DNA from 3 places in the Streptomyces sp. M41 genome. Region 1 is predicted to be linked to each of the others. Evidence: riboswitches for the same ligand, from Rfam matches in the RefSeq annotation. Region 1 holds a riboswitch; each other region holds the start of a gene.
What was found. A riboswitch is a leader RNA that binds a small molecule or an ion and turns the genes downstream of it on or off. The one in region 1 is predicted to bind cobalamin.
Positions count from the first base shown of each region.

Region 2: it holds a riboswitch for cobalamin, as region 1 does, so the genes downstream of both, ACHBTE_RS15880 (CoA-acylating methylmalonate-semialdehyde dehydrogenase) here and ACHBTE_RS15090 ((2Fe-2S) ferredoxin domain-containing protein) in region 1, are expected to answer to the same signal.
Region 3: it holds a riboswitch for cobalamin, as region 1 does, so the genes downstream of both, ACHBTE_RS00300 (prenyltransferase/squalene oxidase repeat-containing protein) here and ACHBTE_RS15090 ((2Fe-2S) ferredoxin domain-containing protein) in region 1, are expected to answer to the same signal.

Region 1 is NZ_JBIMKE010000009.1:167,338-177,557, forward strand. Features, by position in the region: gene ACHBTE_RS15050 (Pls/PosA family non-ribosomal peptide synthetase) at 1-381, shown strand, start outside; gene ACHBTE_RS15055 (amino acid adenylation domain-containing protein) at 381-2,939, shown strand; gene ACHBTE_RS15060 (TauD/TfdA family dioxygenase) at 2,958-3,995, shown strand; gene sbnB (2,3-diaminopropionate biosynthesis protein SbnB) at 3,992-5,068, shown strand; gene sbnA (2,3-diaminopropionate biosynthesis protein SbnA) at 5,128-6,144, shown strand; gene ACHBTE_RS15075 (4'-phosphopantetheinyl transferase family protein) at 6,339-6,971, shown strand; gene ACHBTE_RS15080 (anti-sigma factor) at 6,952-7,725, opposite strand; gene sigK (ECF RNA polymerase sigma factor SigK) at 7,722-8,333, opposite strand; cobalamin riboswitch at 8,538-8,659, shown strand; gene ACHBTE_RS15090 ((2Fe-2S) ferredoxin domain-containing protein) at 8,719-9,126, shown strand; gene ACHBTE_RS15095 (TerC family protein) at 9,450-10,220, opposite strand, start outside.
Region 2 is NZ_JBIMKE010000010.1:133,563-143,782, forward strand. Features, by position in the region: gene ACHBTE_RS15870 (enoyl-CoA hydratase/isomerase family protein) at 1-708, opposite strand, end outside; gene ACHBTE_RS15875 (acyl-CoA dehydrogenase family protein) at 705-1,853, opposite strand; gene ACHBTE_RS15880 (CoA-acylating methylmalonate-semialdehyde dehydrogenase) at 1,860-3,383, opposite strand; cobalamin riboswitch at 3,563-3,737, opposite strand; gene ACHBTE_RS15885 (DUF1348 family protein) at 3,924-4,394, opposite strand; gene ACHBTE_RS15890 (beta-N-acetylglucosaminidase domain-containing protein) at 4,652-6,688, shown strand; gene ACHBTE_RS15895 (ATP-binding protein) at 6,743-9,046, opposite strand; gene ACHBTE_RS15900 (VOC family protein) at 9,192-10,001, shown strand; gene ACHBTE_RS15905 (LuxR C-terminal-related transcriptional regulator) at 10,143-10,220, shown strand, end outside.
Region 3 is NZ_JBIMKE010000001.1:62,517-72,736, forward strand. Features, by position in the region: gene ACHBTE_RS00290 (cobalamin-binding protein) at 1-320, opposite strand, end outside; gene ACHBTE_RS00295 (hypothetical protein) at 349-1,761, opposite strand; cobalamin riboswitch at 1,880-1,953, opposite strand; cobalamin riboswitch at 2,068-2,200, shown strand; gene ACHBTE_RS00300 (prenyltransferase/squalene oxidase repeat-containing protein) at 2,393-5,110, shown strand; gene ACHBTE_RS00305 (hypothetical protein) at 5,107-6,051, shown strand; gene ACHBTE_RS00310 (energy-coupling factor transporter transmembrane component T) at 6,048-7,232, shown strand; gene ACHBTE_RS00315 (ABC transporter ATP-binding protein) at 7,229-8,836, shown strand; gene ACHBTE_RS00320 (ECF transporter S component) at 8,833-9,645, shown strand; partial or broken gene ACHBTE_RS00325 (3-hydroxyisobutyrate dehydrogenase) at 9,718-9,906, shown strand; partial or broken gene ACHBTE_RS00330 (enoyl-CoA hydratase) at 9,927-10,220, shown strand, end outside.

The DNA.
Region 1 (10,220 bases):
CACATTCTCGACGGCACGCCGTTCAAGGGGGCCGTGTGGCGGCTGCTCGGCGCCCGTGTCGGCACCAGGGTGTTCGACGACGGGTGCAGTCTGACCGAGCGATGCATGGTCACCATCGGGGACGGCTGCACGCTCAACGCCGGCAGCGTCCTGCAGTGCCACTCCCAGGAGGACGGCACGTTCAAGTCGGACCGCAGCGCCATCGGCGCCCGCTGCACCCTCGGTGTCGGAGCGTTCGTCCACTACGGCGTGACGATCGGCGACGATGCCGCCCTGGCGGCGGATGCCTTCCTGATGAAGGGCGAGACGGTCCCCGCCCATGCCCGCTGGGCGGGGAACCCGGCTCGCCCCGCACCCGACGGCAGCGGAGGTGGATGGTGATGGCGACGGCAATGACCGGTGGCCGAAATCCGGCGTACGGCCCGGTCGACGCGGCCGACACGCGCGACGCGTACGACGCCCGCACCGGCCCGCGGTCCCCGGCCGACGTCGGCCCGCCGACCGAGGGCGGCTTCACCCCCGCACCGCGATGGACCAGCACCCCCAAGCCAGGCGTAGCGGAGCACGTCCAGCCCGTACCCGGCGATGTCACCGCGGGTCTGCACCGGCGGGCCGGCGAGATCGGTGTGCCCTTCACCGCGATCCTGCTCGCGGCCCACGTGAAGGTGCTCGCCACGCTCTCCGGCGACCCAGTCGTCCGCAGCGGTTACCTCGCCCCCGCCGGCACCGCGCCGCTGCCCTTCCGGATCACGGTCGAGCCGGGCACTTGGCGCCGTCTGCTGCTGGCAGCCCACCGCGCCGAGTCGAGGCTGCTGATACCCGGGACCGCCCCGGCGGACCTACCGCCGACCGGTGCCCCCGAGCCGGGGCCAGAGGTCGTGTTCGACCCGACCGGCCACGGCGCCCGCGTCGCGGACGACGGCGTGCTCGGCGTGACGGCGCAGGAACAGAACGGCCGGCTCGCACTGCGCCTGCACCACCGGACCGACCTGCTGGACGCCGACTGCGCCGTCCGGATCGCCGGGTACCACCTCGCCGCCCTCGCACAGATCGCCGCCGACCCGGACGCCCCGCACGACCAGGGCACTCTGCTGTCCGCCGAGGAGGTCCGGTTCCAGATCGACGGGCTCGCCGGGCCGCGCCGGCGGCTGCCCGACCGTCGCTTCCACGAGCTGTTCGAAGACCGTGTGCGCAGCCATCCGGACGCTGTCGCGGCCGTGCACCGCGAGCGGCAGTGGACGTACCGCGAACTCGACCTGCGGGCCAACCGGTTGGCGCGCGCCCTGCTGGCGGAGGGTGTGCGGCCCGAGGACACGGTGGCCGTCGTGACCGGACGTGACCTGAACTGGATGGCCGGCGTGATCGCCGTCCTCAAGGCCGGGGCCGCGTACCTGCCCGTCGACCCGCACTACCCGCCCGGACGGATGACCGCCATGCTGACCCGCGCGGACTGCGCCCACGTGCTCACCGGGTTGGACGGCTCACCCAACCTGGACCGGGCGCTCGCGGCTCTGCCCGGCACGCACCGGCTCGTGATCCCGGACATCATCGAGCGGGCCACCGACGGGACAGACCTCCGGCTGCGAGTGACGGCCGGCCAACTCGCGTACGTGTTCTTCACCTCCGGCTCCACCGGCGAACCCAAGGGCGCCATGTGCGAGCACGCGGGCCTGCTCAACCACCTCTACGCCAAGATCGACGACCTGGGCATCGGCGAGGGCACGGTCGTGGCGCAGACCGCTTCGCAGTGCTTCGACATCTCACTGTGGCAGTTGCTCGCCGGCCTGCTGACCGGCGGGCGCACCCTGCTCGTCGAGCAGGACGCGGTCCTCGACCCCGACCGGTTCCTCGACACGATCGTCGCGGGCCGGGTCAACGTGTGCCAGATCGTGCCCTCCTACCTCGACGTCCTCCTGACCGCGCTCGAACGCGATCCACGCGACCTGCCGGACCTGCGGTGCGTGTCGGTCACCGGTGAGGCGCTCAAGTCAGAGCTCGTCGAGCGCTGGTTCGCCGCCGTGCCCGGGGTGCGCCTCGTCAACGCCTACGGGCTGACGGAGACGTCCGACGACACCAACCACGAGGTGATGGACCGGCCACCCGCCACCGGCCGGGTACCGCTCGGCCGGCCCGTCAACAACGTGCACATGTACGTCGTCGACGAGAACCTGGCGCTGGTCCCGCTCGGCGCCCCCGGGGCCATCGTCTTCTCCGGTGTCTGCGTCGGCCGCGGCTATGTCAACGACGCCGAGCGCACCCGGCTCGCCTACCTGACCGACCCCTACCGCCCGGGCCAACGGCTGTACCGGGGCGGTGACTTCGGGCGCTGGCGGCCCGACGGGAAACTGGAGTTCCTCGGCCGCAAGGACGCCCAGGTGAAGATCCGGGGGTTCCGCATCGAGATCGGCGAGATCGAGAGCGCGCTGCTGAGGGTCCCCGGCGTCCATGACGGCGCGGTCGTGGTGACCGGCCCGGAGGGGCACGGCCGGCAGCTCACCGCCTTCTGCACCGGCGCACACGCGCCGACCCCCGAAGACCTGCGCGAGCGCCTCGGCGACCAGCTCCCCGAGTACATGATCCCGGCCGCCTTCCACCAGCTGGAGCGCCTCCCGCTCACGCCCAACGGCAAGACCGACAGGAAGGCGCTGACGGCGCTCGCCGACGAACTCGGCACGGCCGCCCAGGACTCCCGCGGGCTCCCGAGGACGCCCACCGAGCGGCGGCTGGCCGCGGCCTGGGCAAGCGTCCTCGGCATCCCGGCCGACCGGATCGGCCGCGGCGAGAACTTCTTCGACCTGGGCGGCACTTCCCTGTCTGCCGTGCGGCTCGCCATCTCGCTGGACCGGGTGATCGCCCCGCGCGACCTCACCGGCCATCCGGTGCTGGCCCAGCTGGCGGGCCTGATCGACACACGGACATCGCCGCCGCGCGAGCCCTGAGACTTCGAGGAGAACGACATGCTGTCCGCACTGTTCCGCAAGCACGCGGCAACCTCCGCACCGGCTCCACCCACCGGAAGTACCGCAGAACCCGCTGCCCGGGACCTTCCGACACTGCGGGCCGAGTACACCCCGGACGCGGCGGCCTGGGTGGCCGGACGGCGAGACACCCTGCGCGCCCTCCTCGCCGAGCACGGAGCGCTCACCGTCCGCGGGCTCGCCCTGCACACCCCGGCCGACGTCGCCTCGGTGCTGCACCGACTCGCCGAGCGCCCGGCGACGGAACGGGAGGCGTTCGCCGCCCGCGACACCCACGCGGAAGGCGTCTACTCGTCGTCCGCGTGGCCCGCCAACCAGCCGATGTGCATGCACCATGAGCTCAGTTACGCCGTGGAGTGTCCCGGCCTGCTGATGTTCGCCTGCCTCCGGCCGCCCGCCGAGGGCGGCGCGACCGCCGTGGCCGACTCGGCCGCCGTACTCCAGTCGCTGCCCGCCGAACTCGTCGACCGCTTCGAGCGGGAGGGCTGGCTCCTCACCCGTACCTACAACGACGAGATCGGCGCCACGCTGACCCAGTCCTTCGGCACCGATGACCGCGGCGCCGTCGAAGCCTACTGCCGTGCCCACGCCATCGACTGGTCCTGGCAGCCGGACGGTTCGCTGCGGACCCGGCAGCACCGCAGCGCCGTCGTCCGCCACCCGGTCTCCGGCCGGCGCTGCTGGTTCAACCAGATCGCCTTCCTCAACGAGTGGACGATGGCCCCGGAAGTCCGGGAGTTCCTCGTCGAGGAGTACGGCCCCGACGGCCTGCCGTTCAACACCCGTCACGGCAACGGCGACCCGGTGCCCGCGGACGTCGTGGAGCAGATCAACAAGACCTACGAGGGGCACACCGTACGCCTGCCGTGGGAGGCCGGGGATCTGATGCTCGTCGACAACATCCGCACCGCACACAGCCGAGAGGCCTACCAGGGACCCCGGACCGTGGTGGTGGCGATGGGGGACCCCGTACGCCTCGACCACACCACGGCGCCCATGCGGAGGACAGAGACATGACCACCCTGCCGGCCGTTCACGAGGAGGTCGCCCGCGCGGACGCGGACGCTGCCTCCGTGCCGCCCTTCGCCGTCATCCCCGGGAGCCAGGTCCACGAAGTGCTCCGCGGACGGGAGAAGTCCGTGGTGGAGGTGGTCGAGAGGACCTACCGCATGCACGGCTCCGGCCGCTCGGTGAACCCGCCGTCGTCGTTCCTGCGCTTCCCCGACCGGCCGTCGGCGCGCATCATCGCGTTGCCCGCCTCACTGGGCGGCGACACCCGTGTGGACGGCCTGAAGTGGATCTCCAGTTTCCCCACGAACGTCGCGTCCGGCATTCCCAGGGCGTCCGCCGTGCTCATTCTCAACGACCCCGTCACGGGCTACCCCTTCGCATGCATGGAAAGCTCGATCATCAGCGCCGCGCGGACCGCCGCCTCCGCCACGGCGGCGGCCGACCGGCTCAGCAGGGGACGACCACGCCCCACGCGCCTGGGATTCGTCGGGGCCGGGCTGATAGCCCGCTACATCCACACCTACCTCCAGGGCACCGGCTGGTCCTTCGACGCCATAGGCGTGCACGACCTGTCCGCCGACAGCTCCGCGGGCCTGCGGATGTACCTGGAACAGGCGGGAGCGGTCGGCCGGGTCACCGTGCACCGCGGTGCCGAGGAACTGATCCGCCACAGCGACCTGATCGTGTTCGCCACCGTCGCCGACCGGCCGCACATCAGCGACCCGTCGTGGTTCCGCCACAACCCGGTGGTGCTGCACATCTCACTGCGCGACCTCGCACCCCAGGTGCTGCTGTCCGCCACCAACATCGTCGACGACATCGACCACTGTCTGAGGGCCTCCACCTCACCCCACCTCACCGAGCGCCTCACCGGCAACCGCGACTTCCTGCACGGCACGCTCGACGACGTGATGGCGGGACGGGTGACGGTGCCGGCCGACCGCCCGGCCGTCTTCTCACCGTTCGGCCTGGGCGTCCTCGACCTCGCCGTCGGCAAATACGTCTACGACGAAGTGGCCCTCTCCGGCCGCCTGCAGACCATTGACAACTTCTTCAGCGAACTGCGCCGGCACGGCTGAGGACGGCGGCCCACGCCATCGCCCGCGCCCGGTGTCCGGTCATGTACGAGGAGAGCATCGTGCCAGTCATCACCGTTCCTCACGCCTTCAACGAGGAGGACCTGTACGTCGACCTCGAGCCGATATCCGGACACCGCCTGTTCCTCAAGTGCGAGGGGTTCAACTTCGCCGGTTCGATCAAACTCAAGGCGGCGACCGAGATGGTGGAGTCCGCCGAACGCAGCGGGACCCTGACCCGGGACTCGATCCTGGTGGAGTCCTCCTCCGGCAATCTCGGCGTCGCCTTGAGCATGATCGCGGCGAGCAAGGGCTACCGCTTCGTCTGCGTGACCGACTCCCGCTGCAATCTGGCCACCCGGCTGATGATGGAAGCACTCGGCAGTCAAGTACATGTCGTCTCCGACGAGAACGCCGTCGGCGGCCTGCTCGGCGCACGGCTGGCGTATGTGCGCCGGCTCTGTGCGGACGACCGGTACGTGTGGCTCAGCCAGTACACCAACCCCGACAACTGGAAGGCACACTACTTCCGGACGGCGCCGGCCATCGCCCGCTGGTTCCCGCAGCTCGACGTCCTGTTCATCGGCGTCGGCACCACCGGAACCCTGATGGGCTGCGCGCGCTGGTTCCGCTCCTGGCACCGGCCGGTGCGGATCGTCGCCGTGGACAGCGTCGGCTCCGCCATCTTCGGCGACGCTCCGGGCCGCAGGATGATCCCGGGCCTGGGCATGAGCGTACGGCCGCCGCTGCTCGACGAGGGCTACGTGGACGAGGCGGTACGCGTCGACGAAGCCGACAGCATCCGCACCTGCCGTGAGCTCGCCAGGCACGGCTTCCTGTTCGGAGGGTCCACCGGCACCGTGGTCAGCGGTGCGATGCGCTGGCTGGGCAGCCACGACCGGCCCGGCCTCACCCCCGTGGCGATCGCCCCGGACCTCGGCGAGCGCTACCTCGACACGATCTACCAGGCCAACTGGGTGCAGGCGCTCTACGGCGACGACGCACTCGTGCCGCCCGCGTCACCCGGCGACCGGACACCGACCGGCGAATCCAGCACCGCCCACCACATGCACCCTTGACACCCCGTCACGCGCCCCTGCACACACGGAACAAGGAGGCGGCCGGCACCGTGCGCCCCAGGAACCCGCCCGAGCAACCGGCACCAACGGCTCCCCGGCCGACGCTGCGGCCCGAACCGGTCGGGCCCGGGGTCTGGGCGCGGCCCCTGACACCGCCGCGCCCCGGTCGGCGACCGCACCTGTGGCTGGCGCGAGTGAAGGACCTGCGCGATGTCATCGCCCCGTACGCCGACTCGGTCCTGGACCCCGGCGAGAGGGCGCGGGCGGCGGCGTTCCGGCGAGCGGCGGACCGCGACGGCTATCGGGTCGCCCACGTCGGGCTGCGCATGCTCCTGGGCGGCTACCTCGGCATCGCGCCCGCGGAGGTGCCGTTGGTGCGCCTGCCCTGCCCCGTCTGCCGGGCTCCGCACGGCCGTCCCGCCGTGCACGGTGCCGCGCTGCACTTCTCCCTCTCCCGCAGCGGCGGACTCTGCCTCCTCGCCTTCGCGGCCACCCCCGTGGGCACGGACGTCGAGCGGATCCCCGCGGGCGATCTCGTCACCGACCTCGGTGCCGCCCTGCACCCCCGGGAGGCCGCCGAGCTCGCCGCCTGCCCGCCGGAGCGGCTTCCCGCGGCCTTCGCCCGGGCCTGGACCCGTAAGGAGGCGTACCTGAAGGGCCTGGGCACCGGACTCGGACGTGACCTCCACATGGATCACCTCGGCACCTCGCCCCTGGCGCCCGCCCAGGTGCCGGGCTGGGCCGTCGACGACGTCGCCGTGGCGGAGGGCTACGCGGCCGCCGTCGCGGTCGAGGCGTCCCGGGAGCTCACGCGGGGACGGGAATGAGGCCCAGGGGGTCGGAGGTGGGCTGACGCGAACCTCCGGCGGGTTCCACGGTGACGCACACCGCGGTGGCCTCCGCGAGCGGTCCTTCGAGAACGCGGACCAACTCCCCGCCCCGGCCGGGCAGCAGACCGGCGGGCCGGAACGTGTCGGCGTCCGCGTACCAGAGTTCGTAGACCTGGTCGCCCGTCAGCGCCGGCAGGTCCGAGACGACGAACGCGGCCCGGTCCTGGGCGCGCGAGGTGATGACGCTCGCCGTCGCCCCGTTCGACAGCTGCTCCTTGCTGATCGTGGCGTCGGAGGCGGAGATGACCTCGGCGATGTTCTCGTAGCGGGAACGGGCCTCGGCGATCCGCTCGTTCGCGGTGTCGGCCTCCGAGTGCTGCCACCAGGCCACACCCCCCAGCCCCGCCGCCACCGCCACGGACGCCGCCAGCGCCCACCCGAGAGCCCGGTCCAGCCGGCGGCGACGGCCCCGCGCGACGGCGGCGGGCCGCTCCTGCCGTACCGTGCCGATCTGAGCGAGCACCCGGCGGCGCACGTTCGCGGACGGTGTACGAGCCTCGGCCGCGCCCAGCGCGGTGGCAGTCGTCGTCAGCTCATAGGCCTCGCGCCGGCAGGGCGCACAGCTCGCCAGATGATTCTCGAAGACGGCCTCCTCCGCGGGCGGCAGAGCGTGCAGCGCGTAGGCGCCGACATCGAGATGCGGGTCCTCGGGATGAGCGTCGTCCGGACGCGGGTCATCGCCGTGATTCACGATCCGGCCTCCAGACACTCGCGCAAGCGCCGCAGCCCCTGTCGCATCCGTGACTTGATGGTGCCCGGCGGAGTGTCGAGCGAATCGGCCACCTCGGCGTACGTCAGCCCTTCGTAGTAGGCCAGCACCAGAGGCAGCCTGAGCTGCCGGGCCAGCTCGGCCAGACAGCGAAGGACGAGGACCTGCTCCTCCCGTGTCTCGATCTCTTCGGCGACAGCGTCGAAGGCCCGCTGCTGTTCCTGAGCGGCCGAGCGCATCTCCCGGGCCCTGCTCGCGGTGACGGACCGTACCCGGTCCACCGCGCGGCGGTGCGCGAGCGTGAGCACCCAGCTGCGGGCCGCTCCCCGCTCCGGCCGGAAGCGGCCCGCGGTACGCCACACCTCCACCATGACGTCCTGCACCACCTCCTCCGCCTGCGCCTCGTCCTTCAGCACCCGCCACGCCAGCCCCATGACCGGCGGCGCCAGGGCGTCGTACATGCCTGCGAAGGCGCGTTCGTCGCCGGTGGCGGCACGAGCGAGCAGGTCGTCCACCCGGGCGTCGTCGGGCGACCGACTCCGCCGGGTCCGGGTGTCGCCTTCGGTGTGCGCGTCCGTTCCTCGTTCCATCGCCGCTCCTCACCTCAGCTCGACACTCGCTCCATTCCGCCGCGAGCGCACCTTGGTACGAAGTCGTCCGCTCGACAGAGGGCCCTTTCGGCGTGCAGCACCGCCGCGCACCGGGGGGCGTGGCGGTGTCCGGTCGTCGACGGCGGGCGTGAAGGGGTGGCCGACCGGATGCGATGATGACCGGCGACAAGGCGACGGCGGTCCGAGGAAGCCGGTGTGAATCCGGCGCGGTCCCGCCACTGTGATCGGCGAGCGGATCCTTATCGGCCACCGTCCCTGGGGGCGGGAAGGCCGGGACGAGCATCGACCCGAGAGCCAGGAGACTCACGCGGTCGCCTCCTCGACGGACCACCGGGGCGGATCTCCCCGGAGAGAGGAATGTGGCATGCGCACGACGCGCGCGGAGGAACCGTCCGGGGAGACGTGGGATCAGCGGCGGGCCACGGCATCGGCGCCGTGCCGGGTCGTCGTCTGCCGGGACTGCTGCTGCGGTACCGCGAAGGTGATCGGTGTCGACCACGCGGCGCAGACCGAACGGCTGCGGGCCGAGGTGCCCGTACGTATCTCCGCCTGCCTCGACGTCTGTGAACAGGCCAATGTCGTCGTCGTACAGCCATCGGCCGCCGCCCGGGCCGCCGGCGCACGGCCGGTGTGGCTGGGCCTGGTCAACGACCCGGACGCGACCGAGGACATCGCGGCCTGGGTGCGCGCCGGGGGCCCCGGGGTGGCTCCACTGCCGGAGATCCTCGACCTGTACACCTTCACGCCGCCGCGCCGCCGCGTCACGTCCTGAGCGCCGGCCGCGGATCGTGCTGTTCCTTCAGGATTCGGCCAGGTGTCGCCGCGTGCCCGAGCGGGTCCCGCCCGGTTCGGCCACGGACTCCTGGCAACGGGGGTTGTGACAGGGGCCCGCCGTCCACACGGGGACGTACATGCCCATCGTCTTGTGTCGTTCCACGACGGTCTCCACCGGCTGCTTGCATCGGGGGCAGACGTGGGAAGACGGCGCAGCCGCGTTTGATTTCCGCTCACCGTTCATGCGGGTATTTTACGACCGCTTTGCACAGTTTTGGGAGTCGTTTGGCGTGATCGTCGCGTGTGCTCTCCGCTCGCGGATCATGGCTCACGCTGGGCATCGTCGACGGGTCCGCGCTGGTCCGACGGGTCGGCGTCCCCGGCCGGTGGCCCCTCGACGTCCCCCCGCGGCGGGCGCAGCATGCTGAGGGCGATGGAGACGGCCAGGATGGTGGCGATCACGGCGAGGCTGACCGGCGAGGGAATCTCCGGGATGTCTTCGCTGATCATTTTGTGGGAGGCCTGGAGGATCAGCTTGACGGCGATGAAGGAGAGGATCAGTGCCAGGCCCTTGCTCAGGTAATGGAAGCGGTCGAGCAGACCGGCGAGCATGAAGTACAGGGCGCGCAGGCCCAGGATGGCGAACGCGTTGCTGGTGTAGACGATGAAGGCGTCGCTGCTGACGGCCAGGACGGCAGGCACGCTGTCGACGGCGAAGACGAGGTCGGCGGCCTCGATCGCGGCGACGACGGCGAGCAGCGGGGTCGCGACGCGTTTCCCGGCTTCCTTGACGAAGAAGTGGGGGCCCGCGTACTCGTCCCGCACCGGGACGATCTTGCGCAGCAGCCGCACGGCGATGCTCTTGCCGGGGTCGAAGCTGTCCTCCTCCTCTTTGAGGATCTTGTACGTGCTGTAGAAGAGGATCGCGGCGAAGACGAACAGCACGGCGGTGAAGCGGCTGACCACCGCCACACCGGCGGCGAGGAAGACGCCCCTGAAGACCAGGGCGCCCAGGACGCCTAGGAACAGCACACGGTGCTGGTAGGCGCGGGGCACCTTGAAATAGCTGAAGATCAGCGCGAAGACGAAGAG
Region 2 (10,220 bases), on a different contig from region 1:
GATCTCCTCGACGGTGTCGGCCGAGAAGCAGGCGTCGATCCACTCCCGCCGACCGGCCAGATCTCCCGCGGGCGCCTGCCGTACATGGCGGACGAGAGCCTCGCGTACGGGATGCTCGGCGAGGTCGTCAACGAAGCCCTGGAGCGCGGCTGAGGGCACGAAGTGGTCGGCGAGTCCGCACAACAGGGCGTCCGCGGCGCCGATCTGGGCGCCTGTCAACGCGAGATGAGTCCCCAGTTCACCGGGCGCCAGGGCGAGCAGATAGGTACCGCCTACGTCCGGGACGAAGCCGATGCCGGTCTCCGGCATGGCGATCCGGGACCGTTCGGTGACGACCCGGAAGGTGCCGTGCGCGGAGACTCCGACGCCGCCGCCCATCACGATGCCGTCCATGACGGCGACGTACGACTTGGGGTAGCGGGCGATCCGGGCGTTGAGGTGGTACTCGTCCCGCCAGAAGGCCGCTGTGGCCGAGCCGTCTGCGTCGCGGGCGTCGTCGTGAATGGCACGGATGTCGCCGCCCGCGCACAGGCCGCGCTCCCCCGCGCCGGTGATGACGACGGTCTCCACCGCCGGGTCGTGCTCCCACTCGGTCAGTGTTCCGGCGATGCGCAGGACCATGTCGTGGGTGAGGGAGTTCAGGGCCTCGGGGCGGTTGAGGGTGATGTGGCCGGCCCGGCCTTCCGTACGGAACAGGACGTCGGTCATCGATACGCCTCCGTCAGGCCGCGGGCCACGATGACACGCATGATCTCGTTGGTTCCTTCCAGGATCTGGTGGACCCGCAGGTCGCGGACGATCTTCTCGATGCCGTACTCGCTCAGGTAGCCGTAGCCGCCGTGCAGTTGGAGCGCCCGGTCGGCGACGGAGTACCCGGTGTCGGTGGCGAAGCGCTTCGCCATGGCGCACAGATACGGCGCCTGCGGGTCCCCGCGGTCCAGGGCCTGGGCGGCCTGCTGGACGAGGGCCCGGGCGGCGGCGAGTTCGGTCGCCATGTCGGCAAGGCGGAAGCGCAGGGCTTGGGCGTCGAGGAGCCGCGCGCCGAACGCCTCCCGGTCGGCGAGGTGGGCCAGGCTGCGGTCGAGGGCGCTGCGGGCGCCGCCCAGGGAGCAGGCGGCGATGCCGAGCCGGCCGCCGTTGAGGCCGCTCATGGCAATGCGGAAGCCGTCGCCCGCACGGCCGAGCAGCCGGTCGGCCGGCAGGCGTACCTCGTCGAGGATCACTTGTCGGGTGGGCTGTGCGTTCCAGCCCATCTTGCGTTCGTCGGGGCCGAAGGAGAGACCCCGGTCGTCCTTGTCGACGACGAACGCGGAGACACCTTGCGGGCCTTCGCCTCCCGTGCGGGCCATCACGATGTAGAGCTGGGAGGCGCCGGCGCCGGAGATGAACTGCTTCACCCCCGTGAGCACCCAGTGGTCGCCGTCGCGGACCGCACGCGTGGTGAGGGCGGCGGCGTCCGACCCGGCACCGGGCTCGGTCAGGCAGTAGCTGCCCAGGTCCTCCATCGCGCACAGGCGGGGCAGCCACCGCTCGCGCTGGACGGTGTCGCCGTAGCGTTCGATCATCCAGGCGACCATGTTGTGGATGGACAGATACCCGGCGATGGACGGGCAGCCGGAGGCGAGCGTCTCGAAGACGAGGACGCCGTCGGCGCGGGTCAGGCCGGAGCCGCCGGACTCCTCTCGCACGTAGACGCCGCCGAGTCCGAGGCCGGCCGCCTTGCGCAGTACGTCGACCGGGAAGTGCTTGTCCCGGTCCCAGTCCAGGGCGTGCGGGGCGAGGTGGTCCTGGGCGAAGTCGAGAGTGGTCTCGACGAGGGCCTGCTGGTCCTCGGTGAGCAGGGTGCTGGTCATGGTCGCTCAGCCCATCGTGGGGATGGTGAAGCTCGCGCCCTCGCGCAGACCGGCGGGCCAGCGGGAAGTCACGGTCTTCGTACGGGTGTAGAAGCGGATGGCGTCCGGTCCGTGCTGGTTCAGGTCGCCGAACCCGGAGCGCTTCCAGCCGCCGAAGGTGTGGTAGGCGACCGGAACCGGGATGGGCACGTTGACGCCGACCATGCCGGTGTTCACCCGCCGGGTGAAGTCACGGGCGGTGTCGCCGTCCCGGGTGAAGATCGCGACGCCATTGCCGTAGAGATGCTCGCTGGGCAGGCGCAGCGCCTCCTCGTAGTCGGCGGCGCGGACGACGGACAGCACCGGGCCGAAGATCTCCTCCTGGTAGATGCGCATGGCAGGAGTCACCCGGTCGAAGAGGGAGGCGCCCGCGAAGAACCCGTTCTCGTGGCCGGCGAGGGTGAAGTCCCGTCCGTCCACGACGAGTTCGGCGCCCTCCTCGACGCCGAGGTCGACGTACGAGCGGACGCGGTCCACCGCGTCACGGCCGACCAGTGGCCCGAAGTCCGCCTCGAGGTCGTCGCTGCGGCCGATCCGCAGCGTGGCGATGCGCTCCTTGAGCCGGGCCACGAGCGCGTCGGCGGTGTCCTCTCCGACCGGGACGGCGACGGAGATCGCCATGCAGCGCTCGCCGGCCGAGCCGTACCCGGCGCCGATCAGCGCGTCCACGGCCAGGTCGAGGTCGGCGTCCGGCATCACGATCATGTGGTTCTTGGCGCCGCCGAAGCACTGGGCGCGCTTGCCGTGGACGGCGGCGGTGGCGTAGACGTGCGCGGCGATCGGCGTGGAGCCGACGAAGCCGAGGGCCGCCACGCGGGGGTCTTCGAGCAGGGTGTCGACGGCGTCCCGGGCACCGTTGACGACGTTCAGGACGCCGGGCGGCAGACCGGCCTCCAGGAAGAGTTCGGCGAGGCGCAGCGGAACGGACGGGTCCCGCTCCGACGGCTTGAGGACGAAGGCGTTGCCGCAGGCCAGTGCCGGGGCGGCCTTCCACAGGGGGATCATCGCGGGGAAGTTGAACGGGGTGATCCCGGCGACGACTCCGAGCGGCGCGCGCAGCGAGTGCACGTCGATGCCGGTGCCCGCGTTGTCGGTGAACTCGCCCTTGAGCAGATGCGGGATGCCCGCGGCGAACTCGACGACCTCCAGGCCCCGCTGGATGTCGCCGTGCGCGTCGGCGATCGTCTTGCCGTGCTCGGCGGAGAGCAGGCGTGCCAGCGCGTCCTTCTCCTGCTCCACCAGGTGCAGGAACCTCAGCAGCACGCGGGCGCGGCGCTGCGGGTTCCACTCCCCCCACGCACGCTGTGCCTGGGCGGCGTCGGCGACCGTCGCCTCGGTCTCGGCGCGGCTCGCGAGGGGTACCAGGGCCTGGACCTCGCCGGTGTTGGGGTCGTACACCTCGCCGAAGGCCCCCGATGTTCCCGGGGTGGGCTTGCCGCCGACGAAGTGCGTCAACTCGCGCACGGAGGCGCGTTCGTGCTCGCGGACCATGACTGCCTGCTCTCGTCAGGAGGGATCCGGGGATGGCGCGCCGGTCCCGCACACGGACGCGGGTGGCGTACGGGTGCCGGGGGCGCGAGATCGCGTATGGCCGAAGCCCCGTCAGACGACAGGCTCACCAGGGTCGTGGGTACACACCGGTGCCATGCGTGTCAGCTCCATCCTCGTGGAAAACACGGACATCCCGCGGCCGGTATCCTGACTCCCGGATCAGCGCGCGCCGTCCGCCTTCCCGACATCCAGCTCGTCAGTGGCGTAATACTCGACGGCGTACTCCCCGGTCACAGTGGCGGGACCGTGCCGGATTCACACCGGCTTCCCTGCACCGCGGGCCTTGTACTCGGACTATATAGTTGGACGTCCTAGTAAATCCAGGGCTGATGGCCATTCCCTCAGAACGGCAAGCAGATCCCTGCCCTGGTCCGACTCGCCAGCCCTTGGGAGCCGAGTCGGGCCGCAACCCCACCCCCGCCGGCCCGCGCCAGGTACGCGGGAGGCGGGGGCATTTCGCTCCCCGGGGTGGAGCGGGTTTCAGAGCCCGAGGTCGGAGAGGCCCGGGTGATGGTCGGGGCGGCGACCCAGCGGCCAGTGGAACTTGCGCTCTTCCTCCGCGATGGGCAGGTCGTTGATGCTCGCGTGGCGCGCGCGCATGAGGCCGTTGGCGTCGAACTCCCAGTTCTCGTTGCCGTAGGCGCGGAACCACTGGCCGGAGTCGTCGCGGTATTCATAGGCGAACCGCACCGCGATGCGGCTCCCGTCGAAGGCCCACAGCTCCTTGATGAGGCGGTACTCCAGTTCCCGGTTCCACTTGCGGGTCAGGAACTGCACGATCTCGTCGCGCCCGGTGACGAACTCCGCTCGGTTACGCCACTGCGAGTCGGGCGTGTAGGCGAGGGCCACCGTTTGGGCGTCCCGCGTGTTCCAGCCGTCCTCGGCCCGGCGGACCTTGGCCATCGCCGTTTCACGCGTGAAGGGCGGGAGCGGGGGGCGCTGCTCGGACATGACGCACTCCTGTGAGTAAGCCTTACGACATGGAGAACGATCGTTCTCGCATACCCACACCGTATGAGAACGATCGTTCTCGCGCAACCGGCACTCCGCATGGCCGTCTCCGTCGAACGGGCAGAGCATCAGCGGCGCCTGGCGCAAAGCGGCGCCGGGGTGTTGACCGGTTCGCTCGGGCCTGTGACACTCGCGAGGCGAAAAGTGGTTTAGACCTCTTATCCGGTGCCCTGCCCGGCGTGTGCATGGGAGACGCGATGAGTTCCAGCAGAAGTCCCTTGAGCGCACTGATCACCGTCACAGTCACCTCGGTGGCTCTCATGCTGAGCCCTGCGGCCCCGTCATCGGCAGCGGACGCGCCCCCCGCTCCACATGCGTCTTCACGCTCCCGCGCCGCCACAACCCTGCCCATCGTCCATCCCGTTCCTCGGTCGCTGGTCCATGCCGGTGACGATGTGTCAGTCACCCGCAGAGTCGTCCTGGTCAGCGACGAAGACACGGACGCTCCGGCGGCTGCGCGACTCCGCGAGGTCCTCGAAGAGCACGGTGCCGCAAGCATCGATGTAGTGGAGCCGGACCGGGACGCGACGTTCCCTGAAGGGGCCCTGACCGTGTTGTTGGGCCCCGCGTCCCGGCCGGACATAGCCCGCGTGCTGCACCGGACGAACGCACCCGCACGACCGGAGAGCTATGCCCTACGGGTCACCGGCAGCAAGCACGGACCCGGCGTGGTGACACTGGCGGGCCATGACACGGCAGGGCAGTTCTACGCGGTCCAGACCCTGCGTCAGCTACTGCGCCCCTCCCGCGAGGGAGCCTGGCAGATCGCCGGAGTCCGCGTCGATGACCACCCCGCCATGGCCCTGCGTGGGACCATCGAAGGCTTCTACGGACAGCCGTGGACCCACAAGGAGCGCCTGGACCAGATGGCCTTCTACGGCGATGTGAAGGCCAACACCTACATCTACGCCCCCAAGGACGATCCGTATCACCGGAGCAAGTGGCGGGACCCCTATCCTGCGGACAAGCTCGCCGAACTCGGCACGCTGGTCCGTAAAGCCGCGGACAATCACGTCCACTTCACCTTCGCTGTCTCCCCCGGTGAATCCATCTGCTATTCCGACCCCGCCGATCGGAACGCGCTCAAGAACAAGCTGCAAGCGCTGTACGACCTGGGGACGCGGGCGTTCTCGATCCCGTTGGACGACATCAGCTACACCCGGTGGAACTGTGCCGGCGACAGGTCCGTCTACGGGGAGCCCGGCAGCAGGACGGCGGCTGCGGCTCAGGTGGATCTCCTCAATGACGTGCAGCAGAACTTCATCTCGACCCACGAGGGTGCCCGCCCGCTGCAGACGGTACCCACCGAGTACGGCGACTTGAAGGACACGGCGTACAAACAAGAGATTCGAGCGTCGCTCGATCCCACGGTCGTGGTGATGTGGACCGGGACCGACGTCGTGCCGCCCAGCATCACCAACGCCCAGGCGGACGCGGCGTCCGCACTCTTCGGCCGCAAGGTCTTCGTGTGGGACAACTACCCGGTCAACGACTTCGGCAACACCAGCGGGCGGCTTCTGCTCGCTCCCTACGCCAAGCGGGAGGCCGGGCTGTCCGATCACCTCAGCGGGATCGTCGCCAATCCCATGAACCAGCCGTACGCAAGCAAGATCGCCGTCTTCGGTGCCGCCTCGTTCGCATGGAACGACCGCGCCTACCGGGCCGACCAGAACTGGGCCGGAGCGATGTCCTACCTGGCGGGCGGCAAGCGCCGGGCAGCCGATGCCCTGACGGTCTTCGCCGACCTGGAGCACCTCGCGCCCACGTTCGGCTCCACCCCCTGGCAAAGCCAGGCACCACGACTTGCCTCCCGGATCTCCGCATTCTGGGCGGCATGGGATCACGGTGACCGCAAGCAGGCCCTCAAGTCGATGCGCGCCTACGCCCGGGCCATCACGCACGCCCCGGTGACGATCCGCAGCGGCACGGTGCAACCCGGCTTCGTCGTCGATGCAGACGACTGGCTGGATGCCACCAGGCTCTGGGGCGGGGCCACCGTGAAGATGCTCGCTGCGCTCGCTGCGCGCGAGTGTGGGGACAAGGACCGTGCCGAGACTCTCGCAGCGGCGGCACGCGCCCTCCGGGACGAGGCCAAGGCACTGCGCACCTCACCGGGCCGCAATACCTGGGGCGAGGTGCAGCCCAAGGTGGGTGATGGCGTCCTCGACACCTTCCTCGCCCAGGCCGATGCCCGCCTCACCGGTGGGACGTGGGGCGAAGGCCTGATTCCGTGAGGATGCCTCGGGGCTGGTGGACCTGACGGATCTGCACACACTGAAGCGCGGCAGTCAGCCATCGACGCCGGACGCGGCGGATGTGCGTGCGGCGATCCACGCGGCGACCTGCGCCCGTCTGGTGAACCCGAGATTGATCAGCATGTTCTGCACGTGGGCTTCGGCGGTGCGGGGCGATATGCAGAGCCTCGCGGCGATCTCCTTGTTCGACAGACCGTCCGCGACCAGCTTGGCGATCTCACGTTGCCGAGGCGTCAGCGGCGTGCAGGCGTCGGCCTCCTCGCGGCCCGGCCTCGCAGGGGTCCCGGCTCCGTTGGCGTAATCGATCGCCTTCCCTGTGGAGAAGGCGCTTCCCTTTGCGAAAGCAGCGTCGAATCGCTGGTCGCCGAGAGCCGATCGGGTCAGGCCCCCATACCAATGGTTCAGATTGGTCAGTGCGACGGAGAAGTCGACAGAGGAACCGATATCCCGCCACAGGGAGGAAGCAGCTCCGAATATGACAGCTGCCCGGACATGGCGTCCTTGCTTTTCCGCCACCAAGGCCAGAACCTCGACGACAAGGCACATTCCAAACTTGTTTCCTACTTTACGGAACAGTGAGAGCGCTTCCCGACCAGTTGCCTCGGCGCGAGGGAGATCACCGTCGAGTGCGGTGACAAGGCAAATGCCCCACAGGGCGAAGGCCCGCCAGAACACATCACCGATGCGAGCGCACAGGGCGTGACACTCATCGAGTATCGCCAGGCCTCGAACGCTTTCTCCGCCGGCACCCACGGCAAGGCCGAGCTGGTAGAGCGAGAAGATCTCACCGCGGATGTCTTCCTCGTTCCGGAACCGTGAGAGACAGTCGTCGCCGATCAGCGCCGCGGTTTCCAGATCCCCGCAGAAGAGGGCCATCATTGCTTGGTTGAGCTTGAAGTACGCGTTCTCGATCGCCAGGCCGAGCTTCTCGGCGAGATCTGCCGCATCGAACATGGGGCCGATTCCGGCCTCGTAGTCGCCCTGAAGCAGGGCATACCAGGAATTCAGCCTCAGTACCGTGACCCGCTCGGGCGTGATGTCGGACGTTGCGGCGAGCGCCTGTTCGAACCAGTGGCGTGCCTCGGAGTGGAAGGCGAAGCTCCAGTAGTTGTCCAGGTGGGACGCCATTCGCATCCCGGTGACGGCTTCACCGGGCTGCGTGTTGCAGAAATTCAGCGCGACCCGGACATTGGAGTGTTCCCGCCGCATCCGGTGGAACCACGACACTTGTTCCGGCCCGAGCATTCCCACCTCGAACCGCTCTGTCAGCCCGGCGTACCAGTCGCGATGCCGTATGCCGACGGCGCGGTGCTCCCCGGCGGCATCAAGCCGTTCACGGCCGTACTGTCGCACTGTTTCCAGCATGCGGTAGCGAATGTCGCTCTCGTGCTGTTCCCGGATCACGATGGATTTGTCGATGAGCGAGCGGATGACATAGGGCATGTCTTCGGGCGGCACGGCGTCGTCGGCCACGTAGGTGATCGCGGCCAGGTCGAAGCCGCCGGAGAAGACCGACGCTCGCGCCCAGACGATCTGGTCGGACGGCGAGCACAGGCCGTAACTCCAGTCCATCAGCGCGCGTAGCGTCTGTTGCCGTTCGGGGGCGCTCGTGGGACCGCCCGTGAGCAGGTGGAAGCGTTCCGTCAGCCGTTCCTCGATCTGTTCGAGGGAGAGGACACGCAGCCAGGCTGCCGCCAGCTCGATGGCCAGCGGAATGCCGTCGAGGCCGTGGCAGAGGCGTGCGATCACGCGGCTGTTGCTGCTGTCCAGGCGGAAGCCCGGCAGGGCCGCTGTCGCACGGTCGACGAACAGCCGGACGGCGTCGTAACGAGCGAGGTCCTCAGGAGCGTATCCATGGTCCGGATCGGGCATGGGCAGCGGGGGGACATGCAAGATCGTCTCGCCGTACACACCAAGGGATTGCCGGCTCGTCGCAAGCGTTCGCAGGCCCGGACACGAACGGACCAACGTGCCCACGAAGACCGCACAGTCGTCGACCAGATGCTCACAGTTGTCCAGGACCAGCAGAAGCTCCCGCGCCTGGAGGTGTTCGATGATCGCGTCGATCGCCGCGCGTGACGCCTGGTCCGACAGCCCCAGCCTGTTCGCCGCCGTGTACGCGAGCAGGGACGGATCCTCCAACTCGGCCAGTTCGATGTACCGCACTCCATCGCGGAACGTGCGCCGCATTCCGTCCGCCAGATGAACGGCGAGGCGGGTTTTTCCGACGCCGCCCGCGCCGGTGAGGGTGAGCACGCGGCTTTGCGAGAGAAGTCGGCGTGCATCGGTCAGCTGCGGTTTCCGTCCGACGAAAGTCGTGACGTCAGCGGGCAGCACGCTGACGCTTCCACGAGCGCTGAGGGCGGTAGGCATATCGGCTGTACCGGAAACAGATGGGCGAAATGCTTCTCTCCGTTGCATTCTAGCCCCGAGGGTCGTGGACGCGGCCCGCCGTCCCACAACGCTCCGGAGGCGGAAAGCAATGGCGTTCTTCCCCGACGGTTCCCCTTGCTGGGTCGATGTGGGTCTCCCCGACGCGGAGGCCGGAAAGCACTTCTACGGCGAACTGCTGGACTGGACGTTCGAAGACACCGGTCCGGAAACCGGGCACTACACGCTCGCGCTCAGCGACGGGCAGCCGGTTGCGGCCATCGTGCCCGAGACGAGCGGCAGGCCGTCGGCCGTGTGGACGGTGTATCTGGCGGTTCCTGATGTCGGCGCCGCGGCGGAGCGGGTACGCGCGGCCGGCGGCCGGGTGACCGTCCAGCCGACCGCGCTGGGTGAGCTCGGGAAGCTGGCGGTGGTGCGCGACCCCTGCGGAGTGGCCTTCGGCCTCTGGGAGGGCGGGGAGCTGCCGGGATTCGGCAAGCGGGACGCGCCCAGCTCCTTCACATGGTCCGAGCTGCACACACGGGACAGCTCCGTCGTCGACTCCTTCTACAAGGGGGTCTTCGGTTACGACGCTCAGCCGACGATCGGGCCCACCGGCAGCTTCGACTACGAGGCCTGGTACGCGCGAGGCTCCGAGGACGGGGCGTCGATCGGCCGCCTTCAGATGCCCGCCGACGCTCCTGCCGGGCTGCCGACCCAGTTCCTCGTCTACTTCTCGGTCGAGAGCTGCGATGCGGCGGAGAGAACGATCCGGGACAGGCTCGGGGGCCGCATCCACTTCGTGGCACACGACGGCCCCCTCGGACGCACGCTCAAGGTCGCCGACGGCCAAGGCGCCGCGTTCGCACTCATCAGCACCACCTCGCTCAGCGTCGGCCGCCAGATGAGCAGCGCACGCTGACCGCAGGTCATGAGATACGGGTCGCCGAGACCACCGGCCGCCGCGCGTCACTAAGATGAAGATCGGGCACCTTCGACGGGCATCGCCATGACTGTTGCTACGCCTGACATCCCCAGCGGCGCCGGCCACCTGCCTGCTGACGTGACGAGCTTCGTCGGCCGCCGGCGTCAGCTCGCCGACGCGAAACGTCTTCTGTCCGGGACCCGTGTCCTGACCTTC
Region 3 (10,220 bases), on a different contig from region 1:
GCCCGGCTCACCTTCTCGTACGACACGGCACAGACGGCGCACAGGTCCTGCGTGAGGACGACGTCCGGCCGCAGGGCGGCCAGCGCTTCGGTGTCGAGGGTGTAGAGGGACGACCCCGAGTGCGCCGAACCGCCCACCGCGTCGGAGATCTCACGGCTGGTGAGGTCGTCCGGGCTGAATTCCGCACCCGTGACCACGGGTACGCCGGCCACCGCCTCCGGGGGCCAGTCGCACTCGTGGGTCCGGCCGACCAGCCGCGCCATGAGACCGAGCTCGGCCACGATGTCGGTAGCGGCGGGCAGCAGGGAGACGATGCGCATACGGCGACTTTAGGCCCCGCTGCCCGGCTCACGCCCCCCAGCGCAGCGCGATCGTGTCCCCGACGTCGATCACCTTGCCGCGTGTCGCCGCCGTGAAGGACGAGCCGTCCACGGTCACCTTCCAGGTCTTCGACCCGCTGTTCGCCTTGCCGTTGATGGCGGTGATGGTGCCCGCACCGGACGACGGGGTCACGGAGACCACACAACCCGACGGGGTGGCGGCGCCGGTCGCCGCGTCGAGGACGGCACCGAGCGTCGTCGTACCGCCGGTCGGGGTGAGGGACACCGAGCACACCTTGAGGCTGCCCGCGCCGTCGTCCACCGTCAGCGCCAGCTTGGTCGCCGTACCGGAGGTGAAGGAGCCCTGACTCACCCACTGCGGCGCCCCCGAGGTCACCGGCACGGGCGGGGCGGAGGTGAAGCCGCCGCCAGCAAGGGCGCGCACCGCGTCGATGGAGGCGTACGCGGACGGCTGGGTGTCGCTCGGCAGGTACCTGAAGCCGCCGCCGGGGTTGATCTGCTGCGCGATCAGGAAGTCGACCGGGGTCTTGCCCATGGAGGTGAGGAAGTCGCCGGTCTGCGGGTTGATTCCGCAGGCGTTGAGGCCGGAGACGGCCCAGCCGTTGGAGTCGGTGTTGATGCCGTACATGGCGTTGAAGGCACCGCTGTTCGGCACCAGCTTGCTCTTGAGGAACGCCCTTGCCTGGACGATGTCGGTGTCGGTGTTCGGCACCCCCGAGACGCACAGCGCCGCCATCGCCGCACCGGCCATGTCGACATCGCTCGCGGCGGCCAGCTTGGCCGGGTCGCCCTCGGCCTTGGCGTAGTTCCAGCCGCCGTCGTCGTGCTGGTTGGCACGGATGCGGGTGACCATCGCGTTGCGCAGCGCCTGCGGAATGCGGGCCTGACCGGCCTGGGTCCTGGCGCCGCCCAGGGCGAGAGCGGCGAAGACGGTGCCGTTGAAATTGGCGGAGGGGCCGAAGTAGCCGGGCTCGGCGGTCTGCCAGTAGCGGTAGATGTCGGCGATCAGGTTGCGGGAGGCGGAGACGCGGGCCGGGTCGATGCCGGCGGCGTAGGCGTTGAGGGCGGCCCGCTCGTAGTCCGTGACGACGGGCGATGCCGACGGCCAGCTCGTCGTGGACAGCAGGTTGCGGTAGACGGTTCTCGCGTTCTTGCTTGCGTCGCCGCCCGGCGTGACGTCCACGGCGGCGGTTCCGGCGGAGGCGAACGCGCTGAACGCCCATTCGTTGGACAGCCCGGACCCGGCGTACGAACCGTCCGCGGCCTGAAGGGTCTTGAGGTAGGCGATGCCGTTGTTCTTGGCGGTGGCTATCTGTGCCGGGGAGGAGGTGGCCGACGCGGGGAGGGTGGTCAGGGCGAACACGCTGAGCGCCGCGGAAGCGACGAGTGCCGGGCGGCGAAGGGACCGGGGACGGGACATGGACGGCTCCTGAGAGTAAGGGACGTCGACCCCGAAACCCGGGCACGTACGGCGCGGCACCGGGTGCGGGCGCCGTCCGGGAACGCGTGGACCGGCTTCCAAAGGTGCATGCCCGCATGGGCATTCGGGCTCGGAACGACCCCGCCGTTCCACACCGCTGCGCGTCAGCCCCGGATTCACACCGGGTTCCCCCATGTGGCAGCCCAGGACGCTACTCGACTCCCGTGCCCGCCGCCAGACTTGTCTCGCCAGACTTGTCCCGGACGACCCCTTGCCACCCCTGTGCCTCTCCTTGACGCTGTCTGTGAACCATGTTCAAATCCGGCTGATACAGACGCAGTTCCAGGGGAAGCCGGTGTGACTCCGGCGCTGTCCCGCAACCATGAGCCCGGCGACCGCCGGGCGAGCCGGAACACCTGGCCGCGTGCTCTCAGCAACGAACGCAACGAAACGCAATGAACGCCGTCGCGGACTGCGGCGTGGTGCGACCAGCCGTCCCCGGCGGAAATCCCCCAGGTGACGGCCCTCACCCACGCCCTCGCCGTGTCGGCCACACAACGAGGGGCCGGGGGCCGTGGTGGGGACGGACAGACGCAGCACAACCGGACGCACGGGAAGCAGACCGGGGTCGTTGACGGCGCTGCTGTCGGCACTTGCGTTGCTCGTGGGGACCGCGGTGACGTTCCTCACCATCACCCCCGCCACGGCCGACCCGATCGGAGACTGCACCGCCACCCAGGGCGCCGTCGTCGCCGTCGACTTCGGGCCGTTCGGCGGCGAGGTCGTACGCGGCTGCGACACCACCCCCACCACCGGCTACGAACTCCTCCACGAGGGCGGCTTCGGCACCACCGGCACCGAGCACGACGGCCCCGCCTTCATCTGTCGCCTCGGCCACGGAACCTTCAACTCCGGTACGCAGTACCCGACTTCCGACAAGGAATCCTGCGTCCTGACCCCGCCGGCCACCGCCTACTGGTCCTACTGGACGGCCGCGCCCGGCCAGGAGGAGTGGTCCTACAGCCAGTACGGCGCCATGGACCGCAAGCTCAAGGACGGCGACGTCGACGCCTGGGTGTTCGGTGGCACCGATGTCGGCGGCTCCACCGGCAAGCCCACCTTCAGCCCCGACGACGTCCGCGCGGGCGGAGACAACGGCACCCCAGACCCCGGCACGCCCACCGGAGCACCCGGCGACGTGGCGCTGGCCGCCGCGGCGACCTGGCTCAAGGGCCGTCTGACGGACGGCGAACGCGTCGTCGACGAGGGCGCCGAGACCCCCAACTACCTGCTGAGCACCGAGACCGCGTACGCGCTCGCCGCCGCCGAGGGCAAGAGCGGGGTCCTGGAGAAGGTCACCGCCTTCCTCGCCGCCCACACCGGCGCCTACGCCTACCCGTCCGGCACCGACCAGGCGCCCGACGCCACCGCCGCCGCCCGCCTCGCCCTCCTCGCGGAGATCGCCGAGGGCGACCCGGCCGACTTCGGCGGCCACGACCTCGTCGGCGACCTGGCGAAGAACGTCTGCGCGGCGGGCCCCGAGTCCGGCACCCCGACTCCCGGCTGCACCGCCAAGGGCGACTTCCGCAACGCGGGCTACACCGACGGGCAGGCACTGTCCGTGCTCGCCCTGCTGCGGGCCGGCTCGACGCCGCCGGCGGACGCCGTCGAGCGTCTGACCCAGCTGCAGTGCACCAGCGGCGGCATCACCAGCGTCCTCATCCGCCCCGGCGAGAACTGCGACGGCGACCCGGCCACCACCGGCCTCGTCGCCCTGGTCCTGCACGAGGCGGGCGGCCACGAGGCGGCCGTGGCGAAGGCCCGTACGTATCTGACCAAGGCCCAGCGCGCGGACGGCGCCTTCACCGCGTACACGGGTTCCACCGTCGCAAGCGTCGCCGCGACCGGCTACGCCGCCCAGGCCCTGCGCGCGCTCGGCGAAACCGCCATCGCCGACGCGGCCGTGGGCTGGCTGTCGAGGCAGCAACTCGACGACGGCGGCTTCGGGTTCGAGGAGGGCGCCACGGAGTCCTCCCTCTACCCGACCCCGCCAGCGGTCCTGGCCGGCGCCGGCACCGATCTGACCGCGCTCACCACCAAGGAACCCGAGCCGACCGACCCGCCGACCACCGACGATCCGAGCACGCCGCCGACCGGCGGTGCGGGGCCCGACCTCACCAAAGGCGTCGCCTACCTCACCAGCGCCGCCAACCTCAAGCAGGGCCAGTACCACACCGCGGGATCCGGCACCTCCCGCGCCGACTTCGGCCTGACCATCGACGGCGCCTACGCTCTCGCCGCCACCGGCCTGAACAACGCCAAACTGCGCGGCATCGTCGACTTCCTCGACCGGGGAGGCAAGGACGGCGAGGGGCGCACCGTGCACGACTGGACCGGCGTCGGGACCGAACACGCCGTGGGCGGGGCCATCGGCAAGACCGCGTTGCTCGCCGAGGCGGTGGGCCGCGACCCGCGCGACTTCGGCGGTGAAAACCTGATCGCCGCGCTCGACAAGGCCGTATGCGCGAAGCCGAGCACCGCACCCGACCGCTCCTGCGCCGCGAAGGGCGCCTACACCTACGCGCCGAGCGTGTTCGCCCAGTCCCTGGCCGTCATGGCACAGGTGCGCGCCGGTGAGGAGGCCGCGGCCGAGGAGCCGATCGCCTATCTGGCCGGCCTTCAGCACGACAGCGGCGCCTGGCCGAGCCTGATTCCGTCCACCGGGGACTCCGACGTGGACTCCACGGCGATCGCCGCGATGGCCCTGGAGCTGGCCGGCGGCCACGAACAGGCCGTCGACAAGGCGCTCGGCTGGATCGCCTCCATGCAGCTGGCCGACGGCGGCTTCCCGGGCGCCGCCGGCAACTCGACCAACTCGGCCGCGCTGGCCGTGCAGGGACTGTCGCTGGACGCCTCCGCCCACACGGACGAGATCGCCGCGGCGCGGAAGTTCCTCGCCGCCCGGCAGAACCCCGACGGCGGCTTCGACGTGGCGAAGGAGGGCCAGCAGGGTTCCGATCTGCGGGCCTCCACGCAGGCGGTGGGCGGCGCCACCGGAGTCTCCTTCGGCGAGCTGGAGCGCAGCCTGGACGGCACATCGCCACAGCCCACGCCCAGCCCGAGCCCGAGCGGAACGGCCCCGGACATCGTGACGCCCGGTGACATTTCAGGCACGGGCGGAACGTCCGGCGGCACCGGTGCCCAGGGCTCGTCCGGCGGTCTGGCGTCCACCGGCGTCCAGGTCGCCGCCCTCGCGGCCGTCGCCGCGCTGCTGGTGGCCGCGGGCTGGCGCACGGTCGTCGTCGCCCGGCGGCGAGTCGAGGCGGGGGAGCCGGGGGAGTCGTCATGACGGCCGCAGCCCGTAACGTCGCCCGTACCGCCGTACGGCTCGCGGCGGCCCTCGGCCTCACCGCCGCCGCCCTCGCCGCGACCGTGGCCCCGGCCGCCGCCGCCCCGCAGCCCATGGGCCAGTGCACGACCACCTCCGGAGCCGTCCTCGCCGTCGACTTCAGCCACTGGGGCGGCCCGATCCTGCGCTCCTGCGGTACGACGCCCACCACCGGCTACGAACTGCTCAACCAGGGCGGCTGGCGCACCGCCGGTACCGGGCACGACGGCCCGGCGTTCATCTGCCGTATCGGCTACAGCGGTTACAAGAACGGCAAACAGTTCCCGACCCCGGCCGAGGACGACTGCGTCCTCACGCCGCCCGCGTCCGCCTACTGGTCCTACTGGCACGCCGACCCGGGCGAGGACACCTGGGAGTACAGCCAGCTCGGGGCCATGCTCTACAAGCCGAAGCCCGGCAGCGTCGACCTGTGGCAGTTCGGCGGCACCAACGTGGAAGGCACGGAGGGTCGGCCCTCCGTGACCCCGGACCGGTTGCGCGCCCACAACACCCGCCCGCAGGGCAACGCGGGCAAGCCGCCGTCCGACGACGAGGCACCCCCGCTCCCGCCGGATGTGGACACCGGCCCGGCGCCGGAGCGGCCGGTGCCCCGGCCGACGAAGCCCTCGCCGGCCGAGTCGACCCCGAAGAAGTCCAAGGAACCGAAGCCGACGAAGAGCGCCTCCCCTTCGCCGACCCCCAGCCCTTCGCCGAGCACCTCCGCCCCGGTCGACGCGACCGCCGCACCCAGCGCCGGTACCAAGGTCGTCGACGCCGCACCGGCCGCCGATGCCGAGCACGACCCCGGCTCGATCGGGCCGGTGGTCACCGGTGCCTCGCTCGTCCTGCTCATCGGCGGGGCCGCCGTCTACGCGGCCCGCCGGCGCCGCCGTACCGAGTGACCCGCGTGGCACGCACCACAGCCGACGCCACCCTCCCCCTGTCCGGGCCCGCACCGGACAGGGGCGGGCGGCGCCTGCCGCGCACCCTGCACCCGATGGCCTGGTGGATCTGGGCGCTCGCCCTCGCCACCGCCGTCAGCCGCACCAACAACCCGCTGCTGCTGTTCCTGGTTCTGGCCGTCCTCGGCTACGTCGTCTCAGCCCGCCGCACCGAGGCCCCCTGGGCCCGCGGCTTCAAGTACTACTTGTATCTGGCGCTCACGGTCGTCGCGATCCGCGTGGTCTTCCGCGCAGTGTTCGCCACCGGCATCACGCCCCACGATCACTTCCTGTTCTCTCTGCCACACGTACCGACCCCCGACTGGTACGCCGGCATCCAGATCGGTGGACCGGTGTCCCTGGAGGCCCTGCTGTCCGCCGCGACCGACGGACTGCGGCTGGCCTGCATGCTGTGCTGCATCGGCGCCGCCAACACCCTCGCCAATCCCAAACGCGCGCTGCGTGTGCTGCCCGGTGCCCTGTACGAACTCGGCGTCGCCGTCACGGTCGCGCTGAGCGTCGCCCCGCAGCTGGTGCACAGCGTGCAGCGCGTCGTTCGCGCGCGGAAGCTGCGGGCGGGCAGTACGAAGGGCCGCCGTGCGCTGCGCGGCATCGTGGTCCCCGTACTGGAGGACGCCCTGGAACGCTCGCTGCGGCTGGCCGCCGCCATGGATTCCCGGGGCTACGGCCGGGCCGGTACCGCCACCCGCCGCTCCCGCCGTGCGACCGGGGTGCTGATGCTCCTCGGCATGTGCGGGCTGTGCGCCGGCGCGTACGGGCTGCTGGACGCCACCGCGCCCGCCTTCGTGGGCCTGCCCGCCATGGGCTGCGGAGCAGTGCTGTGCGTGGCGGGCCTGCGTCTCGGCGGGCGGCGGGTCACCCGCACGAGTTACCGGCCCGACCCGTGGCGGCTGCCGGAGTGGGCCGTCGCCGCGAGCGGCATGGTCGCGGCGGTCCTGCTGTTCGCGAACCTCGGCTACAACCCCGCCGAACTCAACCCCTCCTTCTACCCGTTGACCTGGCCAACCCTGCCGCTGGTGCCGACCGCCGCCATCCTGCTCGCGGGAACTGCCGGATTCCTCGCCCCGCCGCCGACCCCGCCCACCCCGCACCGCCTCCCCACGAAAGCCGAACCCGCGTGATCACCTTCGACCAGGTCACCATCCAGTACGACGACACGGCCGAGCCCGCCCTGCACGACGTGAACCTCACGGTCGAGGAGGGCGAGCTATGCCTGGTCGTCGGCCACACCGGCGTCGGAAAGTCGACCCTGCTCGGCGCCGTCAACGGCCTCGTCCCGCACTTCACCGGCGGCATCCTGTACGGCCGAGTCACCGTCGACGGCCGTGACACCGCCCACCATCCGCCCCGCGAACTGGCCGACGTGGTGGGCGTGGTCGGCCAGGACCCGATCGACGGCTTCGTCACGGACACCGTCGAGGAGGAACTCGCCTACGCCATGGAACAGTTGGCGATCCCTCCGGCGACGATGCGTAAACGCGTCGAGGAGACCCTCGACCTGCTCGGCCTCGCCGACCTGCGCCACCGCGCCCTGTACGAACTCTCCGGCGGCCAGCAGCAGCGCGTCGCCATCGGCTCCGTGCTCACGGCTCACCCCCGGGTCCTGGTGCTCGACGAGCCGACCTCGGCCCTGGACCCGACGGCCGCAGAAGAGGTCCTCGCCGCCGTCACCCGGCTCGTCCACGACCTGGGCGTCACGGTCCTGCTCGCCGAGCACCGCCTGGAACGCGTCGTCCAGTACGCCGACCGGATCGTCCACCTACCGGGCGGCGGCCGGGTGACGAGCGGACCACCCGCCGACATCCTGCGCACCTCGGACATCGCGCCGCCGATCGTCGAGCTGGGCCGGGCCGCCGGCTGGTCACCGCTGCCCCTGTCCATCCGCGACGCCCGCCGCGCCGCCGCACCCCTGCGCACCCGGCTGGCCCACCGCACTCCCGCCCCGGTACGGCCGCTCCCAACCGTCGACCGGCCACGGCTGCTGACCGCGCGGGGCGTCACGGTCACCTACCGGGGCGTGCCCGCTGTGCGCGAGGTCGATCTCGACCTGCACGAGGGTGAGGTGACGGCGCTGATGGGCCGCAACGGCTGCGGCAAGTCGTCCCTGCTGTGGGCCCTTCAGGGCTCCGGGCCGCGCCGAGCCGGCACCGTGCGTCTGGCGGGACGAACAGACCCGCACACCGTGCCGGCCGTCGAGGCCCGCCGGCTCGTCGGCCTGGTACCGCAGACCCCGGCCGACCTGCTCTACCTGGAGAGCGTCAAGGCCGAACTCGACCAGGCCGACACGGAGTCGGGCTCCGACGTGAACGCCCGTACCGTCCTCGACCGGCTCGCCCCCGGCATCGATGACGCCACCCACCCGCGCGACCTGTCGGAAGGGCAGAAGCTCGCTCTCGTCCTCGCCATCCAGCTCTCCGCAGCACCCCGGGTCGTCCTCCTGGACGAACCGACCCGCGGTCTGGACTACAACGCCAAGACCGAGCTGATCGGCGTCGTCGACGCACTCGCCGCCGAAGGCCGGTCGCTCGTGATTTCCACCCATGACGTCGAGTTCGCTGCTCGCGCCGCCGACCGCGTGGTCGTCATGGCCGAGGGGGACGTCGTCGCCGACGGGCCGACCGCCGAGGTCATCGTCTCCTCACCCGTGTTCGCCCCCCAGACCGCGAAGATCCTGGCGCCGCTTCCGTACTTGACGGTCGATCAGGTCAGGACGGACATGTCATGACGGCCGCCATCCGGCTCACGCCCCGCGTCGGCGTCGTGATGACATTGGCCGCGTTCCTCGGACTGGTCGCGTTCTTCTGGCCGTTCGTGGTCGCGCCGGGCAAGTTCGGTTCGAACTACGCGCCCCCACTGATCTTCGGGGTCCTGCTGATCCTCGTCCTGTGCGTGGTGCTGTCGGAAATCGCCGAGGGCGGTATCGACTCCAAGGCCCTCGCCATGCTCGGCGTCCTGTCCGCCGTCAACGCGGCCCTGCGTCCGCTGGGCGCGGGAACCGCTGGCATCGAGACCGTCTTCTTCGTCCTGGTCCTCGCCGGGCGGGTGTACGGCCCCGGCTTTGGCTTCACCCTGGGCTGCACCTCACTCTTCGCCTCGGCCCTCATCACCGGCGGGGTCGGGCCCTGGATGCCGTACCAGATGTTCGGCTGCGCATTCGTCGGTATGCTCGCCGGCTTCCTGCCCCGGGCGAGCGGCCGACGTGAGGTGCTGCTCCTCGCGGTCTACGGCTCCCTGTCGGGCTATCTCTTCGGCTTCCTCCTGAACCTGTCCTTCTGGCCGTTCTCGCTCGACCCGAACAGCTCGATCGCCTACCTGCCCGGCCTGCCGTTCACCGAGCAGTGGCAGCGGTACATCGCCTTCGACATCACCACCTCGCTGGGCTGGGACACGGGGCGGGCGGTCACCAACTTCGTGTGCGTGATGCTGGCCGGTCCGGCGGTGCTGACCACGTTCCGGCGGGCCGCGCGCCGCGCCCGATTCCGGGCCCCTGTACGCTTCGAGGCCGCTCGCTCGGCCGTATCGAAGCCGGACTGACCAGCTGACCGGCGCCCGCCCCGGCACCATGTCCGTTGGGGTGGTCGGCGCCGAGGCCGCCGCGCTGACCTTCAGGCGTTAGTCCTCGGGGAGAGCCTCGGCCTGTCCCACCAGGCGCTGTACGAGGTGGCCTCCACGGCGTCGGAGCAGTGCTGGGCGCTCAGCGTCAACTGCCCGGTCCTCGGGCCTGTTCCGGCCGGCCCCGCCAACCGGGAGGACCGGCCGGGGTTCGCGGCCTCGCTGATGGCGAAGGATCTGGGGGCTGGCCGCCAACGCCGGCCCTGCTCACCCTCAATCGCCCGAAGGCCCTCAACACCGCTCAACCTTCAGGTCATGAACGAGGTCGTGGCCGCCACGAAAGCCCTTGACCGGGATCCGGACTGCGGCTGCATCGTGATCACCGGCTCGGAGAAGGCGTTCGCGGCGGGCGCCGACATCAAGGAGATGCGGCCGCAGGGGTACATGGACACGTACCTCGCCGACTGGTTCGCGGCTGGGACCGGCTCGGGCGGTGCGCACGCCGACCGTCGCCGCCGTCGCCGGTCACGCGCTCGGTGGCGGCTGCGAACTCGCCA